Regions from separate parts of the Bradyrhizobium sp. USDA 223 genome, predicted to be linked through region 3. Evidence: predicted binding sites of a transcription regulator. Region 3 holds the regulator's gene; each other region holds the start of a gene.
The links. The regulator HrcA, encoded in region 3, represses chaperone genes, less so after heat shock. The targets are predictions, from matches to a motif close to GTTAGCACTCNCNNNNNGNGAGTGCTAAC.
Positions count from the first base shown of each region.

Region 1: ABIA40_RS06630 (co-chaperone GroES) is a predicted target of HrcA. The motif match lies at 2,435-2,463, and genes of this name have one in related genera.
Region 2: groES (co-chaperone GroES) is a predicted target of HrcA. The motif match lies at 2,889-2,917, and genes of this name have one in related genera.
Region 4: ABIA40_RS19600 (co-chaperone GroES) is a predicted target of HrcA. The motif match lies at 2,014-2,042, and genes of this name have one in related genera.

Region 1 is NZ_JBIYDR010000001.1:1,494,683-1,502,081, reverse strand. Features, by position in the region: gene ABIA40_RS06640 (tetratricopeptide repeat protein) at 1-1,704, shown strand, start outside; gene ABIA40_RS06635 (usg protein) at 1,820-2,107, opposite strand; gene ABIA40_RS06630 (co-chaperone GroES) at 2,507-2,821, shown strand; gene groL (chaperonin GroEL) at 2,869-4,509, shown strand; gene lepB (signal peptidase I) at 4,751-5,494, opposite strand; gene ABIA40_RS06615 (LysR family transcriptional regulator) at 6,818-7,399, opposite strand, start outside.
Region 2 is NZ_JBIYDR010000001.1:5,756,823-5,764,221, forward strand. Features, by position in the region: gene ABIA40_RS26785 (L,D-transpeptidase) at 56-886, opposite strand; gene ABIA40_RS26790 (protein phosphatase CheZ) at 1,203-1,988, shown strand; gene ABIA40_RS26795 (hypothetical protein) at 2,172-2,693, opposite strand; gene groES (co-chaperone GroES) at 3,008-3,304, shown strand; gene groL (chaperonin GroEL) at 3,423-5,054, shown strand; gene ABIA40_RS26810 (hypothetical protein) at 5,251-6,456, shown strand; gene ABIA40_RS26815 (META domain-containing protein) at 6,581-6,940, opposite strand; gene ABIA40_RS26820 (ABC transporter ATP-binding protein/permease) at 7,333-7,399, shown strand, end outside.
Region 3 is NZ_JBIYDR010000001.1:6,534,502-6,541,900, reverse strand. Features, by position in the region: gene hemW (radical SAM family heme chaperone HemW) at 1-206, opposite strand, end outside; gene rdgB (RdgB/HAM1 family non-canonical purine NTP pyrophosphatase) at 193-828, opposite strand; gene rph (ribonuclease PH) at 840-1,553, opposite strand; gene hrcA (heat-inducible transcriptional repressor HrcA) at 1,722-2,810, shown strand; gene grpE (nucleotide exchange factor GrpE) at 2,905-3,522, shown strand; gene pncA (bifunctional nicotinamidase/pyrazinamidase) at 3,672-4,394, opposite strand; gene ABIA40_RS30480 (hypothetical protein) at 4,581-5,522, opposite strand; gene dnaK (molecular chaperone DnaK) at 5,917-7,399, shown strand, end outside.
Region 4 is NZ_JBIYDR010000001.1:4,243,507-4,250,905, reverse strand. Features, by position in the region: partial or broken gene ABIA40_RS19620 (transposase) at 1-269, shown strand, start outside; partial or broken gene ABIA40_RS19615 (glycosidase) at 262-528, shown strand; gene ABIA40_RS19610 (hypothetical protein) at 823-1,110, opposite strand; partial or broken gene ABIA40_RS19605 (transposase) at 1,281-1,694, shown strand; gene ABIA40_RS19600 (co-chaperone GroES) at 2,082-2,399, shown strand; partial or broken gene groL (chaperonin GroEL) at 2,541-4,179, shown strand; gene ABIA40_RS19590 (hypothetical protein) at 4,672-5,055, shown strand; gene ABIA40_RS19585 (DUF1488 domain-containing protein) at 5,392-5,679, opposite strand; partial or broken gene ABIA40_RS19580 (sensor histidine kinase) at 6,435-6,650, shown strand; gene ABIA40_RS19575 (hypothetical protein) at 6,666-6,860, shown strand; gene ABIA40_RS19570 (slipin family protein) at 6,945-7,399, shown strand, end outside.

The DNA.
Region 1 (7,399 bases), 5.0 Mb from region 3:
CTCGACAGCTACGATCGGGCGCTCGCCATCGACGCAAATCTTGCCGAAGCCTACAACGGCCGTGGCTCTGCGCTCTGCCGTCTGCGCAACTACGACGAGGCTCTTGCAAGCCTGAACCGCGCGCTCGCGATCAAGCCCGACTATGCGGCGGCGCTGGCGAACCGCGCCGTGGCACTCCGGGAGTTGCAGCGATTCGACGAGGCCATGGCGGATTGCAACCGGGCAATCGCCCTCGCCCCTGACGACGTGAACGGATGGCTTTGGCGCGCCAATGTCTTGCTCCAGACCCGGCAGGTGGCCCAGGCACTATCCGATTGCGAGAAGGCGCTCGCGATCGCGCCCGATTCCGATCAAGCTCATCTGGTGCTGGGCCTTTGTCTTGCCGGACTGGGCCGGGTCGACGAAGCCCTCGCCAGTTTCGACAGAGCCCTCGACATCAGGCCCGACCTCGAGAGTGCGATCTCCAGCAAGATCTTCACGCTCGATTTCGTGCCGGACGCCAGCGTCGAGCGGCATCAGCAGGCGCGACGCGTATGGTGGGAGCGGATCGGGGCGAAAATCGCTTCAGAAGCGGCGGCACCGCATGACAACAGCCGCGATCCGGATCGTCGCCTGGTGCTGGGCTACGTCTCCTCAGACTTCAACGCGCATTCGGCTGCGTTCATCTTCAAGCCTGTCCTGCAACACCACGACCGCGCCCAGTTCGAAATCGTTTGCTATTCGTGCTCGGCGAGAGTGGATGCGACGACACGCGAATTTCAAGGCATTTCCGATCGCTGGCGCGACGCCTCGCAATGGAGCGACGATCGCCTTGCCGTCCAGATTCGCGCCGATCGCATCGATATCCTGATCGATCTGTCCGGCCATACAAGAGGAAACCGCCTCGGCGTATTTGCGCGCAAGCCGGCACCGATCCAGGCGCACGGCTGGGGCCACGGCACCGGCACCGGGTTGCCGGCGATCGACTATCTGTTCTCGGATCCGGTCGGGATTCCGCACGAGGTTCGGCATCTGTTTGCAGAGAAGGTGGTCGACCTGCCGTGCTTCGTGACGCTGGCGCCGCTGCCGGCCGGGATTGCGCGAGCCGCAACGCCGGCTCTCTCGAACGGCTTCGTCACGTTCGGTGTCTTCAACCGCATCAGCAAGATCTCGGACGAGGCGGCGGCAGTCTGGTCCAGGATCCTCGAGTGGGTGCCGGGCTCGCGCCTCCTGATCAAGGACGTTGCGCTCGACGACCAGCTGGTCCGCGACAAGCTGCTGGCGCGATTTGCGGCCTGCCGATTGCCGGCCGAACGCGTCGATCTGCTCGGGGCCACCTTGCGCGACGAGCATCTGGCATCGTTCAATCGCATCGATATTGCTCTCGATCCGTTCCCGCAGAACGGCGGCGTCAGCACATGGGAAGCCCTGCAGATGGGCGTGCCCGTGGTGGCGAAGCTCGGCAACAGCCTGCCCGGCCGCGCTGCCGGCGCCATCCTCACCGCACTTGGCCTGCCGGACTGGGTCGCCGACAGCGAGGAGGCCTATGTCGAGATCGCGGCCAGCCGCGCGGCCGAGATCGGCGAGCTCGACAAATTGCGCCGCGAACTGCCCGCAACGATCAACGCCGCGGCCGCGGGCAACCCCATCTCATATGCACAAGCGGTGGACGCGGCCTATCGCGCGATGTGGACACGCTATTGCAACGGCGCTGTCGGTGCGTGACATCGTAGGGTGGGCAAAGCGCAGCGTGCCCACGACTTCTCTCAATCGGAAACAGACGGTGGGCACGGCGCGCGAAGAGCGCGCCTTTGCCCACCCTACGAGACCGGTGCTCCGTTCAATGCAGACGGAACACGCCGTCGACGGCGCGAAGCTCGGCCGGCTTGATCAGCTTGGAATGGGCCACCGTCACCGAATGGAGGGGACCGTCGAGCTTCTCCTGCCAGAACGCCAGGAAATCGGTCAGCGCGGGGAATTTCGGAAACATGTCGTAGTTCTGCCAGACATAGGTCTGGAGCAGCGAGGGATGATCCGGCATCCGATAGAGAATTTGTGCCGTCGTCAGCCCGTAGCCCAGCATCTGTTTCCGGAATTCCTCGGAAACGCCCCCAACGCGCAGTCCCATGCCAAACCTCCTTTGCAGGAGCGCATCCGGCGAGTGGCTTGGTCCGTGCCCCGGGGAGCCACCCGGAAACGATGCGCTCACATGAGAGAAATGTGACGCAAACTGACAACTCATCTCAAGCCCAAAAGTTTAACAAGCTGTTGAAATTCAATGCTTTAGCAGCAGAGACGACTCCGTGCTAATACGGTCACCCAAGAGGCGTCGAGAGGCCTCCAAGGCGGTTAACGATGGCGAGGGGTTTCTGGCAGTCCGCGCTTTCGGCTGCTAATTTTTCTGCTACAAACCCTTGCCCCCGCAAAATTCCTGTCCTATTTCAGGCTCGCCCGTGCTAGCACTCACGGGCAACGACTGCTAACAATCTCAAAATCCTCAACACGTGCAATTGCTTAGGAGGACTGCATGAAATTCCGTCCGCTTCACGACCGCGTCGTGGTCAAGCGCATCGACGCAGAAGAGAAGACCGCTGGCGGCATCATCATTCCCGACACTGCCAAGGAAAAGCCCTCCCAGGGCGAAGTCGTCGCCGTTGGCCCCGGTGGCCGCGACGAAGCTGGCAAGCTGATCCCGATCGACCTGAAGGTCGGCGACCGCGTGCTGTTCGGCAAGTGGTCCGGCACCGAGGTCAAGATCGACGGCCAGGACTTGCTGATCATGAAGGAGAGCGACGTGATGGGCGTTCTCGAAGTCAGCGAGTCCAAGAAGAAGGCGGCTTAAGAGCCCCTCTCCTCCCTCCAGTCAAACTCACCTAAGGAAAACTCCAGATGGCAGCCAAAGAAGTCAAATTCTCGGTTGAAGCGCGCGACAAGATGCTGCGCGGCGTCGACGTTCTCGCCAACGCGGTGAAGGTCACGCTCGGTCCCAAGGGCCGCAACGTCGTGCTCGACAAGTCGTTCGGCGCTCCTCGCATCACCAAGGACGGCGTCACCGTCGCCAAGGAGATCGAGCTCGACGACAAGTTCGAGAACATGGGCGCGCAGATGGTGCGCGAAGTCGCCTCCAAGTCCGCTGACGCCGCCGGCGACGGCACCACCACCGCCACTGTGCTCGCCCAGGCGATCGTGAAGGAAGGCGCCAAGTCGGTCGCCGCCGGCATGAACCCGATGGACCTCAAGCGTGGTATCGACCTCGCGGTCGAAGCCGTCGTGGCCGACCTCGAGAAGAACTCGAAGAAGGTCACCTCGAACGACGAGATCGCCCAGGTCGGCACCATCTCGGCGAACGGCGATGCCGAGATCGGCAAGTTCCTCGCCGACGCCATGAAGAAGGTCGGCAACGAGGGCGTCATCACCGTCGAGGAAGCCAAGTCGCTCGAGACCGAGCTCGACGTGGTCGAGGGCATGCAGTTCGACCGCGGCTACATCTCGCCCTACTTCGTCACCAACGCCGACAAGATGCGCGTTGAGATGGATGACGCCTACATCCTCATCAACGAGAAGAAGCTCTCCTCGCTGAACGAGCTGCTGCCGCTGCTCGAGGCCGTGGTGCAGACCGGCAAGCCGCTGGTCATCGTCGCCGAGGACGTCGAAGGCGAAGCCCTGGCGACCCTGGTCGTGAACCGCCTGCGCGGCGGCCTGAAGGTCGCGGCCGTCAAGGCTCCGGGCTTCGGCGATCGCCGCAAGGCCATGCTGCAGGACATCGCGATCCTGACCGGCGGCCAGGCGATCTCGGAAGACCTCGGCATCAAGCTCGAGAACGTCACGCTCAACATGCTCGGTCGCGCCAAGAAGGTGATGATCGACAAGGAGAACACCACGATCGTCAACGGCGCCGGCAAGAAGGCCGACATCGAGGCGCGCGTGGCCCAGATCAAGGCGCAGATCGAGGAGACCACCTCGGACTACGACCGTGAGAAGCTCCAGGAGCGTCTTGCCAAGCTCGCGGGCGGCGTCGCGGTGATCCGCGTCGGCGGCGCGACCGAGGTCGAGGTGAAGGAGCGCAAGGATCGCGTTGATGACGCGATGCATGCGACCCGCGCAGCCGTGGAAGAAGGCATCGTTCCGGGCGGCGGCGTCGCTCTGCTCCGTGCCTCCGAGCAGCTCAAGGGTCTGCGCACCAAGAACGACGACCAGAAGACCGGAGTCGAGATCGTGCGCAAGGCGCTGTCGGCCCCCGCTCGCCAGATCGCGATCAACGCCGGTGAAGACGGCTCGGTGATCGTCGGCAAGATCCTGGAGAACAAGGCCTACAATTACGGCTTCGACTCCCAGACCGGCGAATATGCCGACCTCGTCAAGAAGGGCATCATCGACCCAACCAAGGTGGTCCGTACCGCGATCCAGAACGCTGCCTCGGTGGCCGCGCTCCTGATCACCACGGAAGCCATGGTCGCCGAGCTGCCCAAGAAGGGCGGCGCCGGCCCGGCGATGCCCCCGGGCGGCGGCATGGGCGGCATGGATTTCTGAGGTCCAACCACCTCGAGAACTACGAAACCCCGGCAGCGATGCCGGGGTTTTTGTTTTGGGGGGCCTCTGTTCTCTCAACCAGTCATTCCGGGGCGCGCCCCTTGGGCGCGAGCCCGGAATCCATAACCACGAAACTCACGGGCGACGGGCATAGCGGGCCCACTCCATCTGGCTGTGATTATGGATTCCGGGCTCGCGCCCAAGAGGGCGCGCCCCGGAATGACGGCGGAAAGGCTCCCCCTCACTCCGCCTTCCCGATCCGCTCGAAGCGCGGCTCGCCGTCTTCGTCGAGCGACCAGAAGATCCGCGTCACCTTGCCGATGAGATTGTCCATCGGCACGAAGCCGAATGTCGACATGCGGCTGTCGGTGGAATTGTCGCGGTTGTCGCCGAGCACGAAGATGTGGCCCGGCGGCACGGTGAAGACGTTGGTGTTGTCAAGATAGCCGTCGTCGAGGCAGTCATATGTCACATAGGACGCGCCGCTCGGCAGCGTCTCGCGCCAGCGCTTGACGGCCGCACCGTCGTCCACGCCGCAGGCCTCGTCGGCAAATGTCGCTTCCAGGGCGACGCGGGTCACCGGGCGATCGTTGAGGATGAGGCGGCCCTGCCGCATCTGGATGCGGTCTCCGGGCAGGCCGACGACGCGCTTGACGTAGTCGGCAGAACTGTCCTTCGCCGTCCGGAATACCACGATATCTCCGTATTCGGGATCGGCGGCGAGGATGCGGCCCGAGATCCAGGACGACGCGAAAGGGAGTGAATAGCGGCCATACCCGTAGGGATATTTCGCGGCGAAGACGTAGTCGCCGACCATCAGCGCCGGTGTCATCGAACCGGACGGAATGTTGAACGGCTGATACAGGACGAAGCGAAACAGGATCACCGGCGACCACAGCACCGGGATCATGAGGATCAGGACGACGATCGCCTTCCAGTCGCTGGATCGTGCTGCGGGGCGGATCGATTCCTGAAGAACGGTCATGTGCCTTCCCTGATCAAGACGTTGCGGCTCCAGGATGACGCAACCTGCGAGCGCGCTCAATCCCCGACGAGCTCAAATTGGTCGCGCCTCGCGCCGATCGCGTTCATCGCAGACCGCGGCAACACCGATGTGAAGGGCCGCTTGCTGCATTGCAGCCCGCCTCCGAACTTTTCGCTGGAGCACCTTGCGCCGCCCGCGTGTTTTCCGTTGCCGGTCCAGAGGCCGGAAGCAACAATTGGCATACATGGGCGGGCAGTCGCTTGAGCAAGGAGCCCACCAATCGCGCATCAGTCTGCCCTCGCTTTCAAATAAGATATAGGCGGGACGGCCGGGCGGCTTGAGGCTCTTGAACGAACCCTGAAGATTCGTGTGCAAAGGACCTAGTCGCAGCGTCCCAATAAGAATTCTTTCCGCTCTTATGGGACACCTTTGGTGGCGAGCTTCCTCTCGGTCACACCCGACTCCGCTACGCTCAAAACAAAACGCCCCGGGCGCGAGGCCCAGGGCACAAATCGGTATTGAATGTGATTTGCTGTTCAGTAGCAGGGCAGCAGCTGCACTACAAAGTTTTTTGTATCGACCTGCAAGTTATCAAGTGCAGCAAGTCGATTCACAACTGATCCTGATCGTCTGGGGCACTATTGGCGGACGACAGCCCAATCCACGGTCACCACAACGTTGAATCTGCCACCCTGAATGTCATAAACGAGAATTTCAAAGGCCTCCTGATTTTTCTCGCTGATGAAGGCGCAATAAAGGGGCCCCTTTCCTTCAGGGCCAGACGGGCCACCATTCTGCGTGTATGGGGTTAGAAGTATCAGGTCATGGGGTTTCAATCCGGGCACATGAACAACTTCCGTGCCAAATTCTCTATGCCGGGTCTCAATCCTCGAGGTACCAGCCGCAAATATCGAATGGGGCATGCAATTCCTCCAATGATCTGAGTTGAAAGGTTGGTTTTCGAGCGTGTCTCCCGAGAGTTGGGACGCGCACTCACCTTCCGCTTAGGCATCGAACGATTATGGAGATGATTGTTGGCGCTTACGAATTGGTAGCGCAAATAACGGCGGGCTAGGGCAATGACCGGGTTGAATGACACGAAGACCACCACCCGAAAAATACTACCCGCTGAAGTAGCATCCATAAAAGCGGGAGCTAAAGATACAATCAATACGCTCTGCTACTTCTGCGTTCATCGGTCGCATATACGTAAGGGCCGATGACCATTCCAACTACACAGACTTAGCGGCGGCTGCGCCCGAACTTCTCCGTCCACTTCGATCTGCTTGCGCCGTGGTGCGACGATCACGGTAACATGCGATGTCAATTGCGCGAGACGTCCTGGAAGCACGCCCTCACCCACGCGATCGTCACGCGTGTCGCAGGATCGCGCTTGAGGTGGTTCTGCACGAGCAGCCAGACGTCGCGGCGCTTCGGCAGCAGGGTGGCGCGCAGGCTGCGGTCGGCGAGCAGCGGCCCGCAGCTGTGCTCGGGCAGCACGCCGATGGCCTGATGCGACTGGATCATGGTGCGGATGATGCGGATATTGTCGGTGACGCAGCGCACGTTCGTCAGCCGCTTCGCACGCAAGAACTGCGCTTCCGGAATCGCGTCGAGCTCGTCCGGATAGACGCACGCAATGGGCTCACTGCCGCCGCGGTCCGCGGGCTCGAAGAAGTACAGCCTGACGTCGCCGAGCTTGGAGATGGTGAAGTCGCCCTTCTCCGGCTTGCGCAGGCGGATGGCGAGATCGGCCTGCCAGCGCGAGAACTTGACGTTGCCGCTCGCGGTGAGGAATTGCAGCGTCAGTCCCGGATGATCGCGCAGGAAGCTGCTCGCATGCGGCGCCAGCAGCTCCTCGGCGACCGCATTGGTCGAGGCGATGCGCAGCCGCCCGACCGGGCC
Region 2 (7,399 bases), 780 kb from region 3:
CATTTCGAGCCGACGCGGCACCCGGACTTGATCGCTCCATCGAGCGCATGACGCTTCACAACACCACGACCTTGGTGCCGACATTGACGCGGCCATAGAGGTCGATGACGTCCTCGTTGCGCATGCGGATGCAGCCGGAGGAGACGTTGGTGCCGATGGTCCAGGGCTCGTTGGAGCCGTGGATGCGATAGAGCGTCGATCCCAGGTACATCGCACGGGCACCGAGCGGATTTTCCGGGCCGCCTTCCATGTGCCTGGGCAGATCGGGCCGGCGCGCGAGCATTTCCGCCGGCGGCGTCCAGTCCGGCCATTCGCGCTTGGCGGTGATCGATTTCACGCCGGACCAGGTGAAGCCGGGACGACCGACGCCGATGCCGTAGCGCAATGCCCGGCCGTTGCCCTCGACGAGATAGAGGAACTTGTTCGGCGTATCGACTACGATCGTGCCGGGACTTTCCTTGCCGCTATAGTCAACGAGTTGTTTCTCGAATTTCGGATCGAACGGACGCTGCCGCGGATCGACCGCCTCCTGCTGCGGAGACGCGCCCTGCTGATATCCGCCTTGTTGATACCCACCTTGCATCTGCGGCTCGCCCATCGGGGGCAGGCGCCGCTGGTCGTAATAGCCCGGCTGCTGCTGATACACCGGCCGCTCCGGCGCGTAGGCCGGGCCGCGGCCGGGGCCATCGCCGAACAGGAATTCGATGAAGCCGCCGCCCATGTTGGAATGGGACGCCACGCGCACCGGCGCCGGCGGCACGCGCGGCTGGTACAGCACCGCGGGCGGATCGTTCGGCACGCTGTTGTCGAAGGCGCCTGCGTCGTTCGCGCCGGCCATGAAGGTGCAAGCGCTGCCGAGCAGCGCGACAGACATTTTCTTGAACATCGACGTACTCTGTACTGTTTCGTCTAGATCACATGCGTCGTGGAGAGCCGGTGGCTGATCCGCGCTCTTCGACGTGGTCAATAAAAAGCAAAAGCCGTTTTGTTTGGTAAACGGACAGCGCGTTTGGATTCACCACGTCGCGAGTGCGCCTGCAATTTGGCGATCAGCGTTTATTTTCGATGAACGCCGCGCGGTGATGGTTAATCGCTTCTTTGCGCCGCGTCGCGCGCGGCCGATCAGCAGTTCCTGCTGTGAACTTCGTGTTAAATCGCTTCTGTCTACAAAGACGCGTGAGTGAGGTGGGGGGAGTATCCTGATGGCTGTTCACCGCAAGCGTTTTCGCGTCGAAGATATCGTCGGTGGCGAGATGCCCATTGTAGACGTAACTGAAGAGGCACTCCCGATGCATAGCGAGATCATGGCCGAGCTTCGCGCGATCCGCGCCCAGATGGCAAAGGGCATCGTCGCGGCCCCGCTGTCCGGCAGCGCTGCCATGGCGGCGATCGACGCCTCGACCGCGCACGAGCTTGCCGAAGCGCGCACCATGCTCGAGACCTACCGGGCGCAGATCGAGCAGTGCGAGAAGCTGAAGGTCGAGCTCGACCTCATCCACGACGCCATCGACCGCACCAAGCGCGAGATCGCGACGCTGCACGGCAAGAGCTTCGACGGCGGCGAGATGGCCAAGGTCAACGGCGAGCTCGGCGCCGTGGTCGGCGGCACCGAGCAGGCGACCCAGCAGATCCTCGAAGCCGCGGAATCGATCGACCAGGCCGCCAGCGCGATGTCCAAGGTGGACTCGATCGATCAGCAGAAGCGCCTTGCCGACGACATTCAGGAACGCGTCATCTCGATCTTCGAAGCCTGCAACTTCCAGGACCTGACCGGCCAGCGCATCAGCAAGGTCATGGGCACGATGAAGTTCATCGAGCAGCACATCAACGCGATGATGGAGATCTGGGGCGGCGTCGACGCGATCAAGTCCCATGTGCCGGCGCAGGTCGACAATCGCAGCGAGGAGGAGAAGCTCCTCAACGGCCCCAAGCTCGCCGGCGACGTCGGCCACGCCTCGCAGGACGACATCGACGCGCTGTTCGACTGAGCGGGGGCGATATAGGAATAACAAAACGCCGGCCTTGGGCCGGCGTTTTTTGTTTAGGACCCCTCCGCTGTCATCGTCCGGCTTGACCGGACGATCCAGTATTCCAGAGGCATCAGTGATTGAGCCGGGAAGCCGCGGCATACTGGATGCCCCGCCTTGGCGGGGCATGACGAAGGAGAGATATTACGCCCTGGGCGCGCAGCGGACGTAGACCATGTTGCCGTAGCGGGTGCCGGCGTCCTTGTCGATGAAGCGGGTGATCATGACGCGACCGTCGAAGGAGACGATTTCGCGGTCCTGGTCGCCGGGGGTCGGGCCGGCCGGCCCGATGTAGTTCTTGCCGCTCGGCGAGCCCTTCAGCCGCAGCTCCTGCGGCGTCGCCTGGTCGGCGAGATGCATGATCACGCCACCGGAGGAACCGGCGGTGATCACGTAGGGGTTTCTGCATTGCTCGCGCGCCATCTTCTCGGTGCGGGCGCGATCGGCCGGGTTCTGGAACGAGGCGAGGCCCCAGCGGCCGACGATCTCGTCGGCGCGGATGCTGGCGGGCATTTCCGGAGCGACGCCAGGTTCGGCTTCGGGCGGCGGCGGGGACGACGTGAGGGACGGCAGGTTGAAGCCGCCGCCGCAGGCGCCCAGCAGCAGCGCCAGACAAGAGACGACCGCCAGATTGGCAACCGTGCGCGCGTGAGCCGAACTGATCATGGCATTCCCCCGAACAAGACCATGGCCGCACCCCTCCCGCAGCCAAGCGCAAAACCGCTGCCGGAGCAATGACGTCGTTCTCTACGGCGACGCCCCGAGCGAGTTTCCAATGCCACCATCCTATATCCGCCTCAACAATCGCTTAACCACCTTTGCTTGACAGGATCGCGGCCAAGCCATATTTCCGGACCCACTATTAGCACTCGGAAAGCCCGATTGCTAAGCGCGCCGTTCGATCCTCGACGCGAGGGCGGACGGAAGCGCCGCCCCACCGACCCCACTACTTCCGAAGCGAGCCTCCAAAGGGAAACGTCATGGCTAAATCCAAATTTCGTCCGCTGCATGACCGTGTCGTGGTCAAACGTATCGACGCCGAGGAAAAGACCAAGGGCGGCATCATCATTCCGGACACGGCCAAGGAAAAGCCGTCCCAAGGCGAGGTCGTCGCCGTCGGCCCCGGCGGCCGCGACGAGACCGGCAAGCTGATCCCGATCGACCTCAAGGTCGGCGACCGCGTGCTGTTCGGCAAGTGGTCGGGCACCGAGGTCAAGATCGACAACGAAGAGCTCCTGATCATGAAGGAGTCGGACATCATGGGCGTGCTGGCCTAAGGCCGTCCGCCTGAACAGCCGCTGAATGTCATGCCCGGATCCAGGCGATCCGGGCATCCATCGTTCCGCCGCACGGCACAAGACAACACACATCACATAACACGAGGGATTGCAGACCATGGCTGCCAAAGACGTCAAGTTTTCCGGAGACGCGCGCGATCGCATGCTGCGCGGCGTCGACGTTCTCGCCAACGCCGTCAAGGTGACGCTCGGCCCCAAGGGCCGCAACGTCGTCATCGAGAAGAGCTTCGGCGCCCCCCGCATCACCAAGGACGGCGTCACGGTCGCCAAGGAGATCGAGCTCGAGGACAAGTTCGAGAACATGGGCGCCCAGATGGTGCGTGAGGTCGCCTCCAAGACCAACGACCTCGCCGGCGACGGCACCACCACCGCGACCGTGCTGGCCCAGGCCATCGTGCGCGAAGGCGCCAAGGCAGTCGCCGCCGGCATGAACCCGATGGACCTCAAGCGCGGCATCGACACCGCGGTTGCCGCCGTCATCAAGGACATCGAGAAGCGCGCCAAGCCGGTCGCCGCCTCCTCCGAGGTCGCCCAGGTCGGCACCATCTCGGCCAACGGCGATGCCGCCATCGGCAAGATGATCGCCCAGGCGATGCAGAAGGTCGGCAACGAGGGCGTCATCACCGTCGAGGAGAACAAGTCGCTCGAGACCGAGGTTGATATCGTCGAGGGCATGAAGTTCGACCGCGGTTATCTCAGCCCCTACTTCGTCACCAACGCCGAGAAGATGACCGCCGAGCTCGAGGACGCCTACATCCTCCTGCACGAGAAGAAGCTCTCGGGCCTGCAGGCCATGCTGCCGGTGCTGGAGGCCGTGGTGCAGTCGGGCAAGCCGCTCGTCATCATCGCCGAGGACGTCGAGGGCGAGGCGCTGGCTACCCTGGTCGTCAACCGGCTCCGTGGCGGCCTGAAGGTGGCCGCGGTGAAGGCGCCGGGCTTCGGTGACCGCCGCAAGGCCATGCTGGAGGACATCGCGATCCTGACCGGCGGCCAGCTGATCTCCGAGGAGCTCGGCATCAAGCTCGAGAACGTCACGGTGAAGATGCTCGGCCGCGCCAAGAAGGTGGTGATCGACAAGGAGAACACCACGATCGTCAACGGCGCCGGCAAGAAGCCTGACATCGAGGCCCGCGTCGGCCAGATCAAGGCCCAGATCGAGGAGACCACCTCGGACTACGACCGCGAGAAGCTGCAGGAGCGCCTCGCCAAGCTCGCCGGCGGCGTCGCGGTGATCCGCGTCGGCGGCGCCACCGAGATCGAGGTCAAGGAGAAGAAGGACCGGGTCGAGGATGCGCTCAACGCCACCCGCGCCGCGGTTCAGGAAGGTATCGTCCCCGGCGGCGGCGTCGCGCTGCTCCGCGCCAAGAAGGCGGTCGGCCGTCTCACCAACGCCAATGACGACGTCCAGGCCGGCATCAACATCGTGCTGAAGGCGCTGGAAGCCCCGATTCGCCAGATCTCCGAGAACGCCGGCGTGGAAGGCTCGATCGTGGTCGGCAAGATCCTGGAGAACAAGTCCGAGACCTTCGGCTTCGACGCCCAGAACGAGGACTATGTCGACATGGTCGAGAAGGGCATCATCGATCCCGCCAAGGTGGTGCGCACCGCGCTGCAGGACGCCTCCTCCGTGGCCGGCCTCCTGGTGACCACCGAGGCCATGGTCGCCGAGATGCCGAAGAAGGAAGCTCCGCCCGCCATGCCCCCCGGCGGCGGCATGGGCGGCTTCTAAGCCTTCCGTTCCGTGACAGAGTTGCGAAGGCCGCCTCCGGGCGGCCTTCTTTTTTGCCGACCCTGCCCGTTTCGCTTTCCGATTCAACCAGCGGCCAAAACCCACTACGGTGGCGCGCCGATTCTGATTGTTTGGGCATGATCCTCAGACCGCTTCACGCTTTCCGGATCATGGCCGTTGCGCGAGGATGTCATCGATGCGTGCGCTTCTGGTTTGCTCCACGGCCGTTCTGGCCCTGCTCGCCGTTCCGCCGCAGGCCTCCGCCCAGATGAAGCTGTCGCCGAAGGCGACCGCGCCGGGCGGAGCCGAGACGCGCTATTTCACCGCGATGGACGGGCTGATGGACGGCAATGCCGACGTGATCCTGAAGGAGACGCGCCAGGGCAAGACGCTGACCGCGGCGGTGCTCGACGTCTGCTACCCCATCGCGAAAAACTCCGACCGCAAGGACCGCTTCGTCGTCAACCTCCAGGTCGCCGGCCAGACGCTGACCGGAACGACGCAGAGCATCAGTGAGAAGTCGCCGGTCAGCGTCAAGCTGACGCGCAAGCAGTCCGGCGACATGTTTGAATTCCGCGGCCAGATCGCGATCGGCCAGGCGGTGACCGAAGTGACCTCGCCGGACAATTCCGATCTCAGCGAAAAGGAATTCCTGGACAGTCAGAGCTCCGACGACGGCATCACGGCGCAGCCAAAGGATTTCACCGACGTCTCGCCGGAAGCGATCGCGGTCAAGGTCAAGCTCGACGCCGCGACCGAGTTCCTGAAGAGCCTGAAGGGCCAGGAGGTCGAGGTGACGCTGGCGAGCCTCAATGTCGGCTGCGACGCGCTGCGCGCGGGCGAGCAGACCATCACCATGTCGGTCGATCCCGAGCGCGCCGGCGCGCTGCTGGCGAAATTCAAGGCGATGCCGGGCGTCACGGCCGCAGGCTGGACCGCAGGCATGACCGAGATGGACCGCACCATCCGCTTCCCTGCGGCCGACTGGCGCGAGGGCGACAAGATCAACAAGGGCAAGCTTGCAACGGCGGTGGCGAGCGTGCTGAGCAGGACGCTCGCCGCAAAGGCGGTCACGCAAAACTTCAACCCGGCCACCGGCAGGCTCAAGCTGGTGTTCAAGCGGCCGAACCAGGACTTCCCGGCACTCGAGCTCACCGACACGATCGAGGTCGCAGGCCTGGTCTCGCCCGACAAGCCGGGCACCACGGACAAGCTCATGCTCTGGATCGGCAGCCCGGCGACCACGACGGCCGACGAGGGCAGCGGGGCCAGGCTCAATCTGTCCGACGATGCGAGCCTCGACGAAGAAGGCGATCTGCCCGACGACAACGGCGCGATCGAGGCGCTCGTCAAGGAGCTGAAGGGCCAGCGCTGGGACGCCGACAAGTCGGTGTGGAAGTAGGCTGAGACAGCCACCGCTGTCATCGCCCGGCTTGACCGGGCGATCCAGTATTCCGAGACAGCAGCGATGGAATCGATAGGTGCGGCGTACTGGATTCCTCGCCTTCGCGGGGAATGACAGAGACCTAATTCCCCGTCGTCCTGAAGCGCAGCGGCTTCGGGCCGATTAGCGTCAGCACGTCGCCCTGGCGCTTCCAGGTCTCGACGCTGCCGAGGGCTGCGACGAGCTCGTCGTCGGCCTGCGCTCTCGCCGGCGGACAGTTGCGGTTCTCGATCTGGCCGGGCACGAAGATCACGGTGTTGCCGGCGACCGAGAACTGGCCCTTGCCGCCCTTGCACCAGAGCTCCAGCACGACCTCGCCATTGTCGCCGATCTCGATGTTGGGAATCCGCTTCGAGCCTGCCTGCGGCAACGCCTCCAGCGTCATCTCGGTGCCGAACGGAAACCCCTCCTGGGCACGCGCGAGTGTGGACATCGCGAACATTGCAACCGCCGCACACAGAACGAAACCATGAGACCTCTCGACCGACCTGACTTGCCGCACCTTCTATGAGACGGCGGGGGCGTTGAGAAGGTTCGCGCATGGTCGATGCGGGCGCACCGGCATGGCGAAGCCCGGGGCGCCTCGAACGCCGAACGAGAAAGCGAGCCGCGCCGCAAAATTCGCGCATGCGGCGGTTCCCGGCCGCTCACAAGGTCGCGAAATCCCGGAGCACCCTGCCCCGCACCGGCGGGCACCATGCTAGGGTTGCTGGCTGCGACAATCCAACGCAAATTGCAGAACTTGCGACTTTCGTCTAAGCGCGCCCATTTCCGCCATCGCCTCAGCTATTTGGCTCTGGGCATCGTGCACATCCCCTGAGGAGATCCAGCTCTGTGAACAACATCCGCGCCACGCTCGCGATCGTCTGGCGAATCGCCATCCCTTATTTCCGGTCAGAGG
Region 3 (7,399 bases):
CCGCCGCCGAGGAAGATCGAGGTGACCTCGCGGCCGGGCGCGCGTTCGGCGGTCGTTGCGATCTCGCGCGCGAAGGCGGCGGCAAACCTCGCCTCGTCGATCGCGGCATGGCGGACATGGCTGTTGAAGTCGCAATAGGGGCACTTCGACAGGCAGAACGGCCAGTGCACATAGACGCCAAACGCATCCTTGTTAGCGCGGCTCAAGGCAGATCTCCGCCAGTTTCCGAAAAGCGCGGGCGCGGTGCGACAGGCCGAGGCCGAGCGGCGGCAGGCCGTGCTTCTCGATGCTGGTCATCTCGCCGAAGGTGCGGCTGTGCCCGTCCGGCAGGAACATCGGGTCGTAGCCGAAGCCGGCCGTGCCGCGCGGTGGCCAGATCAGCGTGCCGTCGACGCGCGCCTCGACCTCCTCGCGATGATCGTCGGGCCAGGCCACGCAAAGCGCGGAGACGAAGTGGGCCTTGCGCTTGTCCGGCGTGGTGGCGCCGCGCTCCTGCAGCAGGCGCTCGATCTGCGCCATCGCCGCGTTGAAATCCTTGGATGGACCGGCCCAGCGCGCGCTGTAGATTCCCGGCGCACCGTCGAGTGCGTCGACGACGATGCCGGAATCGTCGGCGAAGGCGGGAAGCTTGGTCGCCTGCGCTGCGGCGACCGCCTTGATCGCAGCGTTGCTGCGGAAATCGTTGCCGGTTTCCTCGGGCTCGGGGAGGCCAAGCTCGCCTGCCGACACCGCCTCGATCCCGTACGGCGCGAGCAGCTCCTTCATCTCGGCGAGCTTGCCGGGATTGTGAGTGGCGATGACGAGCTTGTCGGTGATTCGGCGGTGCATGGGCCTATTGACTACGCCACGGCCAGTTTCTGCAAGTCCACCAGACGCGCAATGCCCTTCTGCGCCAGGGCGATCAGCTTCAGGAACTCGTCCTGCGTGAACGGCTCGCGTTCCGCGGTGCCCTGCACCTCGATGATGCGGCCATCGCCGGTCATGACGAAATTGGCGTCGGTCTCGGCTTCCGAATCCTCGGCATAGTCGAGATCGAGCACCGGCGTACCGTTGTAGATGCCGCAGGAGATCGCGGCGACGTTGTCGCGCATCACGTTGGCCTTCACCATGTTGCGCGCCTTCATCCAGTTGATGCAATCGGCAAGCGCCACCCAGGCGCCGGTGATCGAGGCCGTGCGCGTGCCGCCGTCGGCCTGGAGCACGTCGCAATCGACCGTGATCTGACGCTCACCGAGCGCTTCGAGATCGACGATGGTGCGAAGCGAGCGACCGATCAGACGCTGAATCTCGACGGTGCGGCCGCTCTGCTTGCCGGCGGAGGCCTCGCGGCGGGTGCGTTCGGAGGTGGCGCGCGGCAGCATGCCGTATTCGGCGGTGACCCAGCCGCGGCCCTGACCCTTCAGCCACGGCGGCAGGCGGTCCTCCAGCGTGGCGGTGACCAGCACATGGGTGTCGCCGAATTTCACCAGGCAGGAGCCTTCCGCATATTTGACCACGCCGCGCTCCAGCGTCACGGGGCGCAATTCGTCGGGCGCACGGCGGCTTGGCCGCATGGGAAATCTCCAAAACTCGCGGGAATAGGCTGTTCGCGGTGCTTGTAGGTGGGGCGGGGGTGGGCGGCAAGGGCTTATTCACCCCCTGACCGCCGGCCCGTAAACGCGACGCTTGTCAGAAGCGGCCCGGATGGACAAATTATAAGTATCTGAGAGGAGTTACCGTCTGTGGCCCATCACGATCCGATCCATCTGATCGCGCCGCGCGCAGGCCTTGCCCAGCTCAACGAGCGTTCCCGCGACATCTTTCGTCAAATTGTCGAAAGCTATCTCGCGACCGGTGAGCCGGTCGGCTCGCGCAACATTTCCCGCCTGATCGCCATGCCGCTGTCGCCGGCCTCGGTCCGCAACGTCATGGCCGATCTGGAACAGCTCGGCCTGATCTATGCCCCGCACACCTCGGCCGGCCGGCTGCCGACGGAACTGGGCTTGCGCTTCTTCGTCGATGCCCTGATGCAGGTCGGCGACCTCAACGAGGCCGAGCGGCAGGCGATCCAGAGCCAGCTCTCGTCCGTCGGCGAGGCGCAATCGGTCGAGGCGGCGCTGGACCAGGCCTTGATGCGGCTCTCCGGCCTGACCCGGGCGGCCGCCGTCGTGCTGACGCCGAAATCCAATGCGCGGCTGAAGCACATCGAATTCGTCCGCCTGGAACCGGAAAAAGCGCTGGTGATCCTGGTCGGCGAAGACGGCCAGGTCGAAAACCGCGTGTTGACGCTGCCGCCCGGAGTTCCCTCTTCGGCGCTGACGGAGGCCGGCAATTTCCTCAATGCGCGGATCCGGGGCCGTACCCTGGCCGAGGCGCGGCTCGAGCTCGAGACCGCACTCGGCGAGGCCCGTGCCGAGCTCGATCAGCTGACACAGAAAGTGATCTCGGCCGGCATCGCCAGCTGGTCCGGCGGCGAGAGCGAGGATCGCCAGCTCATCGTCCGCGGCCATGCCAATCTGCTCGAAGATCTGCATGCGCTGGAGGATCTGGAGCGGGTTCGGCTGTTGTTCGACGACCTCGAGACCAAGCGCGGCGTGATCGACCTGCTCGGCCGGGCCGAGACCGCCGAAGGCGTGCGCATCTTCATCGGCAGTGAGAACAAGCTGTTCTCGCTGTCGGGGTCGTCCACCATCATCTCGCCCTATCGGGATGCCGCCGGCCACATCGTCGGCGTTCTCGGCGTGATCGGCCCGACGCGGCTGAATTATGCCCGCGTGATCCCCACCGTGGACTACGCCGCCCGCATCGTCAGCCGCCTCTTGGGGGGCTGACCGGCCTTTCCGCCGATCACGGGCGCTTGATTTTCGCGAGTTTAGGCACGATATCCGGGCCAACATCCCTGAAACGAGTTCGAGATCAGAGCCGATGACCGAGCAAGACCGGCAACCCCAAGACACGACTGCAGCGACCGGCGAGCCCGTGGTGTCGAAACCCTACATCATGCCCGACGATCCCGAGCCGGGTTCGGTCGAAACCCTGCAAAAGGAAGCGGCTGAAGCGCGCGACCGCATGCTGCGGACGCTGGCCGAGATGGAGAATTTGCGCAAGCGCACCGCCAAGGAAGTCGCCGACGCCCGCCTCTACGGCATCACCGGCTTCGCGCGCGACGTGCTCGACATCGCCGACAATCTCCAGCGTGCACTCGATGCCGTTCCGGCGGAGGCGCGTGCTGCGGCCGATCCCGGCCTGGTCTCGTTGATCGAGGGCGTCGAGCTCACGGAGCGCGCGCTGCTCAACGCGCTGGAAAAACACGGCGTGAAGAAGCTCGATCCTCAGGGCCAGAAGTTCGACCCGAACTTCCACCAGGCGATGTACGAAGTGCCTGACGCGTCGGTGCCGTCGGGCACCGTGGTGCAGATCATGCAGGCCGGCTACACCATTGGTGACCGCGTGCTGCGCCCGGCGCTGGTCGGCGTCGCCAAGGGCGGCGCGAAGACTGCGCCCGCGGCGAACAACAACGAGTCGAGCAGCGCGGCGAATTGAGTGTTGGCGTCATTCCGGGGCTCGACGAAGTCGAGAACTATGGTGCGCAATGCGCACCTGAGAATCCATCGAACAGCAGAGACAACCGCACAATGGATTTCGGGCTCGCGCTGAAGCGCGCCCCGGAATGACGGAAGATGGCGCGCCGCCTACGCGCTCACCGCGATATCCGCAGACTGAATCCGCTTCACGCCCGCCTTGGCCATGTCGGCCCAGGCCTTGGCGAGCGAGCCCTGCGTGTCGATGCCGCGGCAGGCGTCTTCCACCACATAGACCTCGAAGCCCGCCTTGCGCCCGTCGAGCGCGGTCCAGGCGACGCAGAAATCTGTCGCAAGACCAGCGACGAAGACGCGCTTGATCTTGCGGCCCCTCAGGTAGCCGGCGAGCCCGGTCGAGGTCTTGCCGTCGGCCTCGAGGAAGGCCGAATAGCTGTCGACGTTCTTGTGAAATCCCTTGCGGATGATGAGCTCGGCGTGCGGGATCGACAGGTCCTTCGACAGCGCCGCGCCCTCGGTGCCCTGCACGCAATGGTCCGGCCACAGCACCTGCTTGCCGTAGGGCAGGTCGACCGTTTCGAATGGCTTCTTGCCGGAATGAACCGACGCAAACGAAACGTGGCCCGGCGTGTGCCAGTCCTGCGTCAGCACCACATTCGCAAATGCCTTCGAGATCTTGTTGATGACCGGCACCACCTGCTCGCCTTCCTTCACGGCGAGGCTGCCGCCGGGCAGGAAGCAGTTCTGCACGTCGATCACGAGCAGCGCGGACGCTTCGTCCGGCTTGATCGGTGCGGCCGCGAACAGCGCGGTTGGCGCGAGCGTCGCCAGCGCCGTCGTTCCAAGCATTGCCAAGACCTGTCGCCGAACCAGCATGTCTACCTCCCCTCCAGGATGATCCAACGGGAGGAAGCCTAGTTCCGTTCGTATACGAACAGAAGCCTGAAAATGCAGCCGGGCTGATGAGCAGTTGGGCTCTTAGCCCCAACATCATCGTCGCCCCCCGTGCGCAATTGCGCACCAGGCGGGGATGACATTGGAGGTGTTGAAGCGCCTCGGGCCCTACCCCTTCGGCTGAATCCCGTCGCGCACGGCGCGGAAGCGGGTGAAGGCGGCTTGCCATTGGTCGCGCGGGGCGCTGGCGATGATGCGCAATGATGCGCCGCCGCTCGAGAAGCGGATCCACTGCACCACCGTCACCGGGACCTTGTCCTTGCCGCTGACGCCGTCGATCCGGGTCTCGAAGCCTTGCTGGCCGTTGATGCGGATCGGCTCGGACATGGTGATGCGCGACTCGCGCACGCCGGGAATCTGGAGCGCCGCCTCCTGGGCGAAGCGGGCGCGGTCGTCGGCGGCTTGCGGGGTGGCGCCGATCAGGCCGAGGATCATGAACGGCCTCGCCTCGTAGCCCACGCTCTCATCGCCGTCGGCCAGGATGATGCTCGAGCCCGGTGCCAGGGTCTTGATGTCCTTGAAGTCGGCGAGATCGGTGATCTTGAACGGCAGCAGCGCGATCTGCTCCTCGGCCGAGACCTGCCTGCGGGTGGTGGCGCTCGCGAACATCTGTCGCACCGCCTCGTCCGTGTAGATCTTGGTCGCATTCTCCGGGATCTGTACCGCGACATAGCCGGAGAAGCCGGCGCCGGGCACGATCATCGAATAGCGCTTCACCGGGGTATCGCCGGCCTTGCCGCTTTCGGTGGTGAAATAGGCAAGGCCAGCGGGGGTCTCGACCTTGTCCTGCTTGACGCCGCCCGTCCCGCCGGGATTGGAATTGAAGGCGCTCACGACCTCGCCATAGGCGGCCGGCGGCAGCTCGGTGACCAGCACCTTGACGTTGCCGTCCTCGCTCTCGAAGCCCGGAAAGGTCTTGGCCGTGCTGAGGCCGATCAACGGCACCATGCCGAGACGCAAGCCGGGTGGGAAAACGACGTCGGCGGCGAAGGCCGGAAGCGCTGTTACGGCGAGGAGGGCGAGCGCGGCGAGGGGGCGGATCAGCTTCATGGCCACTCTGATTGGTTCACATTGAGGCCGTTCGATGGTCGGCCACCGGGCCGCTTTGTCGCGCGAAGCAGCTGCGCCGGCTGTGCGGTCGGTCCGCCTTTTAGCCGGTTTGGCCTCGCCGCAACAGGGCGGGCGGGCTTGCGGGTGCGGGGGCTTGCCGAGGCCCGGACCTGTTAATAATTCCTCACCCGCAAGGGCGGTTGAGCCCGGATATCACCTTCCAAAACCCGATGTTTTAGCGGCAGAAACCTAGCTTCGGTCCTTGCGGGCCCCTCCCCCCCTCCTATATGAGCCTCAATCATCGCAATATCGCGGATGTTTGATCTTAGGGGGTTTCGGTTCGGGTGCCTCTTGGGCCCAGCCAACCTGCCGCAAAAAGAAGGATATCAGGACCATGGGAAAGGTCATTGGGATCGACCTCGGCACCACGAATTCGTGCGTCGCCGTGATGGATGGCAAGAACGCCAAAGTCATCGAGAATTCCGAAGGCATGCGCACGACGCCTTCGATCGTCGCCGTCACGGATGACGGTGAGCGCCTCGTCGGCCAGCCCGCCAAGCGCCAGGCCGTCACCAATCCCGAGCGCACCTTCTTCGCAGTGAAGCGCCTCATCGGCCGCCGCTACGACGACCCGATGGTCGAGAAGGACAAGAAGCTCGTTCCCTACAAGATCGTGAAGGCTTCCAACGGCGACGCCTGGGTCGAGGCCGACGGCCAGACCTACTCGCCCTCGCAGGTCTCGGCATTCATCCTGCAGAAGATGAAGGAGACCGCGGAAGCCCATCTCGGCCAGAAGGTCGAGCAGGCCGTCATCACCGTTCCTGCCTACTTCAACGACGCCCAGCGCCAGGCGACCAAGGACGCCGGCAAGATCGCGGGCCTCGAAGTGCTGCGCATTATCAACGAGCCGACCGCGGCCGCGCTCGCCTATGGTCTCGACAAGACCAAGGCCGGTACCATCGCGGTGTATGACCTCGGCGGCGGTACGTTCGATATCTCCATTCTCGAAATCGGCGACGGCGTGTTCGAGGTGAAGTCGACCAACGGCGATACCTTCCTCGGCGGTGAAGACTTCGACATGCGCCTCGTGGGTTATCTCGCCGACGAGTTCCAGAAGGAGCAGGGCATCAACCTGCGCAACGACAAGCTCGCGCTGCAGCGCCTGAAGGAAGCCGCTGAAAAGGCCAAGATCGAGCTGTCGTCGACGACGCAGACCGAGATCAATCTGCCCTTCATCACCGCGGATCAGACCGGCCCGAAGCATCTGACGATGAAGCTCACCCGCGCCAAGTTCGAGGCGCTGGTCGACGACCTCATCCAGAAGACCGTCGAGCCCTGCCGCAAGGCGCTGAAGGACGCCGGCGTCACCGCCGGTGAGATCGGCGAGGTCGTGCTGGTCGGCGGCATGTCGCGCATGCCGAAGGTCCAGGAAGTCGTGAAGCAGCTGTTCGGCAAGGAGCCGCACAAGGGCGTCAACCCGGACGAAGTCGTGGCGATCGGCGCTGCGATCCAGGCAGGCGTGCTCCAGGGCGACGTCAAGGACGTGCTGCTGCTCGACGTCACCCCGCTGTCGCTGGGCATCGAGACGCTGGGCGGCGTGTTCACCCGCATCATCGACCGCAACACCACGATCCCGACCAAGAAGAGCCAGGTGTTCTCGACGGCTGAAGACAACCAGAATGCCGTCACCATCCGCGTCTTCCAGGGCGAACGTGAAATGGCGGCCGACAACAAGATGCTCGGTCAGTTCGACCTGATGGGCATTCCGCCGGCGCCGCGCGGCATGCCGCAGATCGAGGTGACCTTCGACATCGACGCCAACGGCATCGTCAACGTCTCGGCCAAGGATAAGGCCACGGGCAAGGAGCAGCAGATCC
Region 4 (7,399 bases), 2.3 Mb from region 3:
TGGCACAGCGCAACGGCTACCGCGACCGGACCTGGGAGACCCATGCCGGCACGGTCGAGCTTCGCATCCCCAAGCTGCGCAAGGGCTCCTACTTTCCAGGCTTTCTGGAGCCGCGCCGGATGGCCGAGAAGGCGCTCACCGCCGTAGTGCAGGAAGCCTATGTGCCAGGCGTCTCGACCCGCTCGGTCGACGATCTGGTGCAGGCCATGGGGATGAGCGGCATCTCCAAGAGCCAGGTCTCACGGCTGTGCGCGGAGATCGACGCACGGTGTCGGCCCGGTCCGCAAATACTCGATCGGTGCGGCGCTGCTCGACAAGCGCGACCCATCCAAGGTGCTGGCACGTTCGCGCGAGCCGCTATTGCGGCCTGAATCATCCGAGCGCGAAGGATACGTCCCTAACGTCGTTTATACTTGTGGCGGGATGCGGCACAACAACCAGATCATTCTGCCATATGCCGTGTCGGACACATTCTCGAATTTCGCAACGATCGAGATTTCCGAGCTCATGGACGCGATGAAATGCTAGGCGCGGCCTTCGTGGTCGTTGGCGTCAACCGTGTTTCTCAACAACTCGTAGGAACCTAATAGCCAGCTAATGCGAGCAAGGGCGGAAGCACCACTCTCCTGACGTGTTCGTAGCCATCGAGAGGATAATAACAGAGGAATCCAGATGCGTTACATCCAGCTGGCCTTCGATTGTGCTCACTTCCTATTCGAAACGCCACTCGTCTAGCACCCTCCGTGGACTTGACTCGATCCGCGCATCTTAAGCTGATCTCAGGAGCATACATCCAATTCAATAGCTCCTTTTTTTCCCGAGCTACTCCTGCGCCGTGACAGCGGGCCGCACGCTAATTCTTGCGAGCTCGCGACGCTCGTCGTCTGTCAGTTGCCAATTCGCGCACTGGCTGCAAAGCTGCGCGAAAACGTCGTGCAATTGGCTTCGGGCGACCCTGACGATCTCGGTATCGTCGAATTCGCAAGACTTCAGGAAAATTGGCAAGGTAAAACTGGTCTGACGGCTATCGAACTGAAACGTCAGGCGAATGTCCTCGCCACGTTCATTCGGCAGAATCATCTCGATGCGTGCGATCGTAATCTCGAACATATTGGTCGTGTCCCCGGAGGTGATGTAGCTCGGTAGAGCAAAGCCGCCCGGACGCGCGCCTCACCTAGCGCCGTAGCGGGCGGGCGGCTTTGCAGTGGTCACCGGCAGTTCTCCGGTAGGATCGGGTTGCGACACGCCAACCCAACCGAGGAAAGCCGACGACCAACGACATGATGAACCTGCGCACGCTCGTAGAGAAGACCCCAGGCGCCGATCTGCTGCGCGAGCTGATCGGCTTTGCTGCCCAGCGTCTGATGGAGATGGAATTCGAAAGCCAGACCGGGGGCGGGCTACGGCGAGAAGGCCCCGAGCGTCTGGCCCAGCGCATGGCTACCGCGACTGGATCTGGGACCCGGGCCGGCGCGATTGAGCTGCGCATTCCCAAGCTGCGCAAGCGGTCCTAATTCCCGGGCTTCCTGGAGCCGCGGCGGATGGCCAAGAAGGCGCTCACCGCCGTGGAGCAGGAAGCCCATGTGCAGGGCGTCTCGACCCGCTCGGTGGACGATCTGGTGCAGGCGATGGGTATGACCGGGATCTCCAAAAGCCAGGTGAGCCGGCTCTGCGGCGAGATCGACGACAGGGTGAATGTGAATAAGCCGAAGTTCGCCCCCCATCGGCTTACAACATTGACCCCATACGTGATGAACATTCCCGTGATCGTTCAATGAATTCGGCTGTGTTGGCGGGGGTCAACCTTCGGCGCCGATCGGGGTCAAACCGCGCGCCGAATAACAGCGGATCTCTGAAAAGGCCGTGCAACTCAAAGCAGAGAAGAGCATAAGATTGCAGAACTCACACCTTTGCATCCCGGCTCCCTAGCCGCCGCGGCCTTGGCAGTTGTGATGCTCTCGGAATATCGATTCAGCACGGTCTTGTACGTCCCCTGCGGCGGCTTATGTGCTGATTAGCACTTGCTGGCCACGACTGCTATTTCATCCAAAGCAACAACAACCAGAAAACAGGAGGACAGCATGAAGTTCCGTCCGCTTCACGACCGCGTTGTGGTCAAGCGCATCGAAGCCGAAGACAAGACCACTGGCGGCATCATCATTCCGGACACTGCCAAGGAAAAACCCTCGCAGGGCGAGATCACGGCGGTTGGTCCAGGCGGCCGCGACGAAGCCGGCAAGCTGATTCCGATAGACCTCCAGGTCGGCGACCGCGTGCTGTTCGGCAAGTGGTCCGGTACTGAGGTCAAGCTCGATGGTCAGGAACTGCTGATCATGAAGGAAAGCGACATTATGGGCGTTCTCGTCGATCTGCCTGCCGCGAAGAAGAAGGTTGCCTAAGCACCAGTCAGTTTTCCTCATCCTGAGCCGTCGGCGCAGCCGGCGTCTCGCAGGATGAGGCCCGCAAGTTCAAATCCCGCTCCTTAAGAGCTCGCCTAGGCGCGATCATTGGGATCTGACCAGTCGAAAACGGAGATCATGATGTCGGCCAAAGAAGTCAAGTTCGGCGTAGATGCCCGCGACAAGATGCTGCGCGGTGTCGAAATTCTCAACAACGCAGTCAAGGTCACGCTCGGTCCCAAAGGCCGCAACGTCGTTCTCGACAAGTCGTTCGGCGCTCCCCGCATCACCAAGGACGGCGTCACCGTCGCCAAGGAGATCGAGCTCGAGGACAAGTTCGAGAACATGGGCGCCCAGATGGTGCGCGAAGTCGCCTCCAAGTCCGCTGATGCCGCCGGCGACGGCACCACGACCGCCACCGTGCTCGCGGCTGCGATCGTCCGTGAAGGCGCCAAGGCGGTTGCCGCCGGCATGAACCCGATGGACCTGAAGCGCGGTATCGACCTCGCCGTGGAAGCCGTCGTTGCGGACCTCGTCAAGAACTCCAAGAAGGTCACCTCGAACGACGAGATCGCCCAGGTGGGCACCATCTCGGCCAACGGCGATGCCGAGATTGGTAAGTTCCTCTCCGACGCCATGAAGAAGGTGGGCAACGAGGGCGTTATCACGGTTGAAGAAGCGAAGTCGCTCGAGACTGAACTCGAGGTCGTCGAAGGTATGCAGTTCGACCGCGGCTATATCTCGCCTTACTTTGTTACCAACGCAGACAAGATGCGCGTTGAGATGGACGACGCCTACGTCCTCATCAATGAGAAGAAGCTGTCTCACCTGAATGAATTGCTTCCGCTGCTCGAAGCCGTGGTGCAGAGCGGCAAGCCGCTTGTGATTATCGCGGAAGACGTCGAAGGCGAAGCGCTCGCCACTCTCGTCGGGAACCGCCTGCGTGGTGGCCTGAAGGTCGCGGCCGTCAAGGCTCCAGGCTTCGGCGATCGCCGCAAGGCCATGCTGCAGGACATCGCGATCCTGACCGGCGGCCAGGCGATCTCGGAAGATCTCGGCATCAAGCTCGAGAACGTCACGCTCAACATGCTCGGTCGCGCCAAGAAGGTGATGATCGACAAGGAGAACACCACCATCGTCAGCGGCGCGGGCAAGAAGGCCGACATCGAGGCGCGCGTCAATCAGCTCAAGGCGCAGATCGAGGAGACCACCTCGGACTACGACCGTGAGAAGCTGCAGGAGCGTCTGGCCAAGCTCGCCGGCGGCGTCGCGGTCATCCGCGTCGGCGGCGCGACCGAGGTCGAGGTGAAGGAGCGCAAGGATCGCGTTGATGACGCGATGCATGCGACCCGCGCGGCGGTCGAGGAAGGCATCCTGCCGGGCGGCGGCGTCGCCCTGCTGCGCGCTTCCGAGCATCTCAAGGGGCTGCGCACCAAGAACGATGACCAGAAGACCGGTGTCGAGATCGTGCGCAAGGCTCTATCGTATCCGGCTCGCCAGAATCGCGATCAACGCTGGCGAGGATGGCTCGGTGATCGTCGGGAAGATCCTGGAGAAGGATCAGTACGGCTACGGCTTTGACTCCCAGTCCGGCGAATACGTCAACCTGGTCACCAAAGGCATCATCGACCCGACCAAGGTGGTTCGGGTGGCGATCCAGAACGCGGCCTCAGTCGCGGCTCTCTTGATCACCACCGAAGCCATGGTCGCCGAGGTGCCGAAGAGGAATGCAGGCACCGGCGTGCCTGCGGGCGGCGGCATGGGTGGTATGGATTTCTAAGCGAGCCGGCTCATGACGAAGAATGGCAGAGAAGGAAACGGATGAGCCGAATCCTACAGAGATGCCGAGGTGCCGAGGTGAGCCTTGCTGTCCTATCGGCATCGACCGCGAAGTCCTCAAGCGAAAAGCCCGGCCACGAGAGCCGGGCTGATCGGTAATAATTCCAAGTCAGGCAATGCACGGAAGAAATCGGGGAAAGATGTCGCGTCTGTTCAAAAAGGAACACTCGAACCGATTATTGGCAAGACCGCGCAGTGTAGAGATTTCACAAGGGCGCGACATTTCGGGGAGTCCCGCTCCTGGCCCTTGGCGCAGATACTCGCTGTGAGCATAGGGCGCTGCCGCCAGGCTACGGCGACAAGGCGCATCGTGCCCTCGTAAGAGTGTCCGTATGCGATTGCGTGAGCAATTTGGTACAGACGCCGATCGCTTGACGTGTCTAGCCTCCTTAACGGGTGAGATTCGACTTACCTCTAGGTCAAGGCGAAAACGATGGAAATCTCCAGGGAGACAAAAGCTGCCGTGCGGCCGGCACTGTGGGGAGCCGTGGCCGGAGCAATCGCTCTGGCAATCGTGGGTTTCAGCTGGGGCGGCTGGGTGACGGGTGGGACCGCCGAGGCGCTCGCAAGGAATGGAGCTGCGACGGCTGTCGTCGCAGCTCTCACACCCATCTGCGTTGAGAAGTTTCGACAAGCCGCAGACGCGTCGGCAAACCTGGTCGAAATGAAGAAAGCGACCTATGCATGGGACCAGAGCAAGTTCGTTGAAAAAGGCGGTTGGGCCACCATGCCGGGAAGCACCGAGCCAAACTCGGCCGTTGCAAAAGCTTGTGCCGAATCGCTTGGTAGCAAGAATGCCGCGGAGCTGCGCGGATAGTCAGGAAACTCGTGCGGCGGAAAGACCGCTGCCATTGATGGTTCCCGGCCTCTTCTTGCAGGCACAGGCGGCTTATACCGTCGATTCGATGTGACCATCGCCACTTCCCGGGTGAGAGTCTTTTCTTTCCACGCAACCGTTCCGTGAGCCAGAACGCGAAGAGGAAAATTCCTACACACGACGGAAGTTAATTCGCGCGCAGTGTCGGTTGGGATCTTCCGGCACACGGGTGTCGGCCCAGCGCTATTGTCCAGGTGGGCAGATCAAAGAGTCGACGTTTAGCTGTTCGCCGCGCAATTTCGCTGATGGAGCCCAGCTTGCGCGAGCAGGACCGTTTCAAAAGTTTGCGGCGACCAAATCGTAAGAGCCCCTGCTGCCGCGGCTGTAGATCTTGGCAGCGGCGGCACAGATCAAGTCACGATTGCAATCAAACGCGTTCAGAAAGCCTGGTTCATCGTAGCTGGCATCTGGTTTAAGTCGCTTCAGCGCACCTTCGTTTATGAAGAACGACGCCTCAATAGCGCTGTCGTATCCCCAAAATCGCACGGCGCGCCGCGTGCGATCATAAGAGCGACTGTGATTTGGAAACTCAATCATGGTTGAGCCGATCAGTTGCCGATACACGAGACTCGCGCCTAGCACGATTTGCATCGGAGGTTGGAGCGATTCAGTTGCGCGAACTCTCAAGTGGTTATCTTGGAAGCGTATTACAATGTCGCTCGATGATAACGACAGCAAGAAAGTTGCGCTTGGCCCTCGTCATTCTGCGAATAGGCACTACATCTTAGTCATCACCGCGCGCTCCTCGGCTGTTATCGGTGACTGAGAGCATTGTGCTCCCGCCGCGGCCAAGAGGCGGTCAAATGTCGAATATCTCCAAGTTCAGTGTTCGCGAGTGGATGGTACCTCCCGTATTGCTGCCGATCTTTTTCGTGCTGCTGATCGCTGCTGCAGTGCTGATTCAGTGGTAGTTCCCTCCGGCAGGCGAGCGTCATCAGTTCCAGCCAATGATCCATTCGCCAAGGAAGGGAGCCAAATCGTTTGTTGGCTTCTGAACTGAGCATCAGGGCGGCAAACGCCTCGGATAGAGCTCGCAAGATGCCGCCGGACATCAGAGCGCGGAGGCACTGCAAAAGGTAACAATCCTGGAGAACGCTGCCGAGATGCTCAAGCATCTCGGCTGCAAGGTCGGCGTGTCATCAGAATGACAGGTGAGAGTTGATCCTGTCCGCTCCACCGTTCACGCACGCCGATGGGGTCGGATATTATGAGGAAAGAGCACCTGGGTATGGATCATAGGGGCACCGAGATGCTTGTCCCAGATCGATCGCTCGTACCAGTCTACAGCCGTTTCCCGTAGATGGCCCATCCAATGATGCTGGTCCAGCGCTGATCTTGCACGGCCGTCCGTAGCGCGATCGAAGCCTTCGACAATCCCGATGAGTCGAAATTCTCTCCTCGGGACCCGATAGCCGAATGACGTCGGCTGCCGTCATCGCTGTCGCGATGACGCTTAAGGAGCTTTGCACGAACTCCACGAAGTTTGGCGGCCGGTCGGTCCCGGAGGGCGGGTCGACCTCGTCTGGACAGTGGAAGGCATGTGATACGTCTTGCGGATCGTGGCAGCGGAAAGAATCGGACGACGAAGAATCAAGCTTGCCGCACCGGATGACCAGCTGCTGATCAATATTGCTCACGTTCCAAGAGAATGGGCGCCAGGTGCGGTCAAGGAGTTCGACCCGCATCCGGTGCATCCGGAGCCTGCAGCCTTGTTCAGTCCGCCGTATGAAGTGCTGTCTTTGTAGACTGAGCAATATTGCTCAGCAAAACATCCCGATCTGGATCAATATACTGGTTCGCAGGGGCGAACTCGGCGGAAGGAGCCAACTATGAATCCGATCACCGCATTTCTTGCGATAGCCTGCGTCGCTATCGGCGCGGTGCTTGGCCTGATGGGTTACTTCGCGCTCGGCACCGCTTCGCTGATCGCCGCGATCGTCATCGCCTCCGCGAAGATGGCAAACACCTGGCAGAAGTTCGTTATCCTCCGCGCCGGCAAATTGCGCGGCGTGAAAGGGCCCGGACTTTTCGTGATCATTCCGGTTGTCGATAGTGTCGTTGCCGTCATTGACGAGCGTATCCAGACTACCGCTTTCAGCGCCCAGGAGGCCCTGACGAAGGACACCGTCCCAGTGAACGTGGACGCCATCATTTTTTGGTTCGTCCATGACGCACAGAAGGCGGCCTTGAACATTACGAACTACCGGGAAGCCATCGATCGTGTCGCCCAGACTTCGCTGCGCGAAATGATCGGCTCCTCGATGCTAGCGGCGCTCTTGTCGGA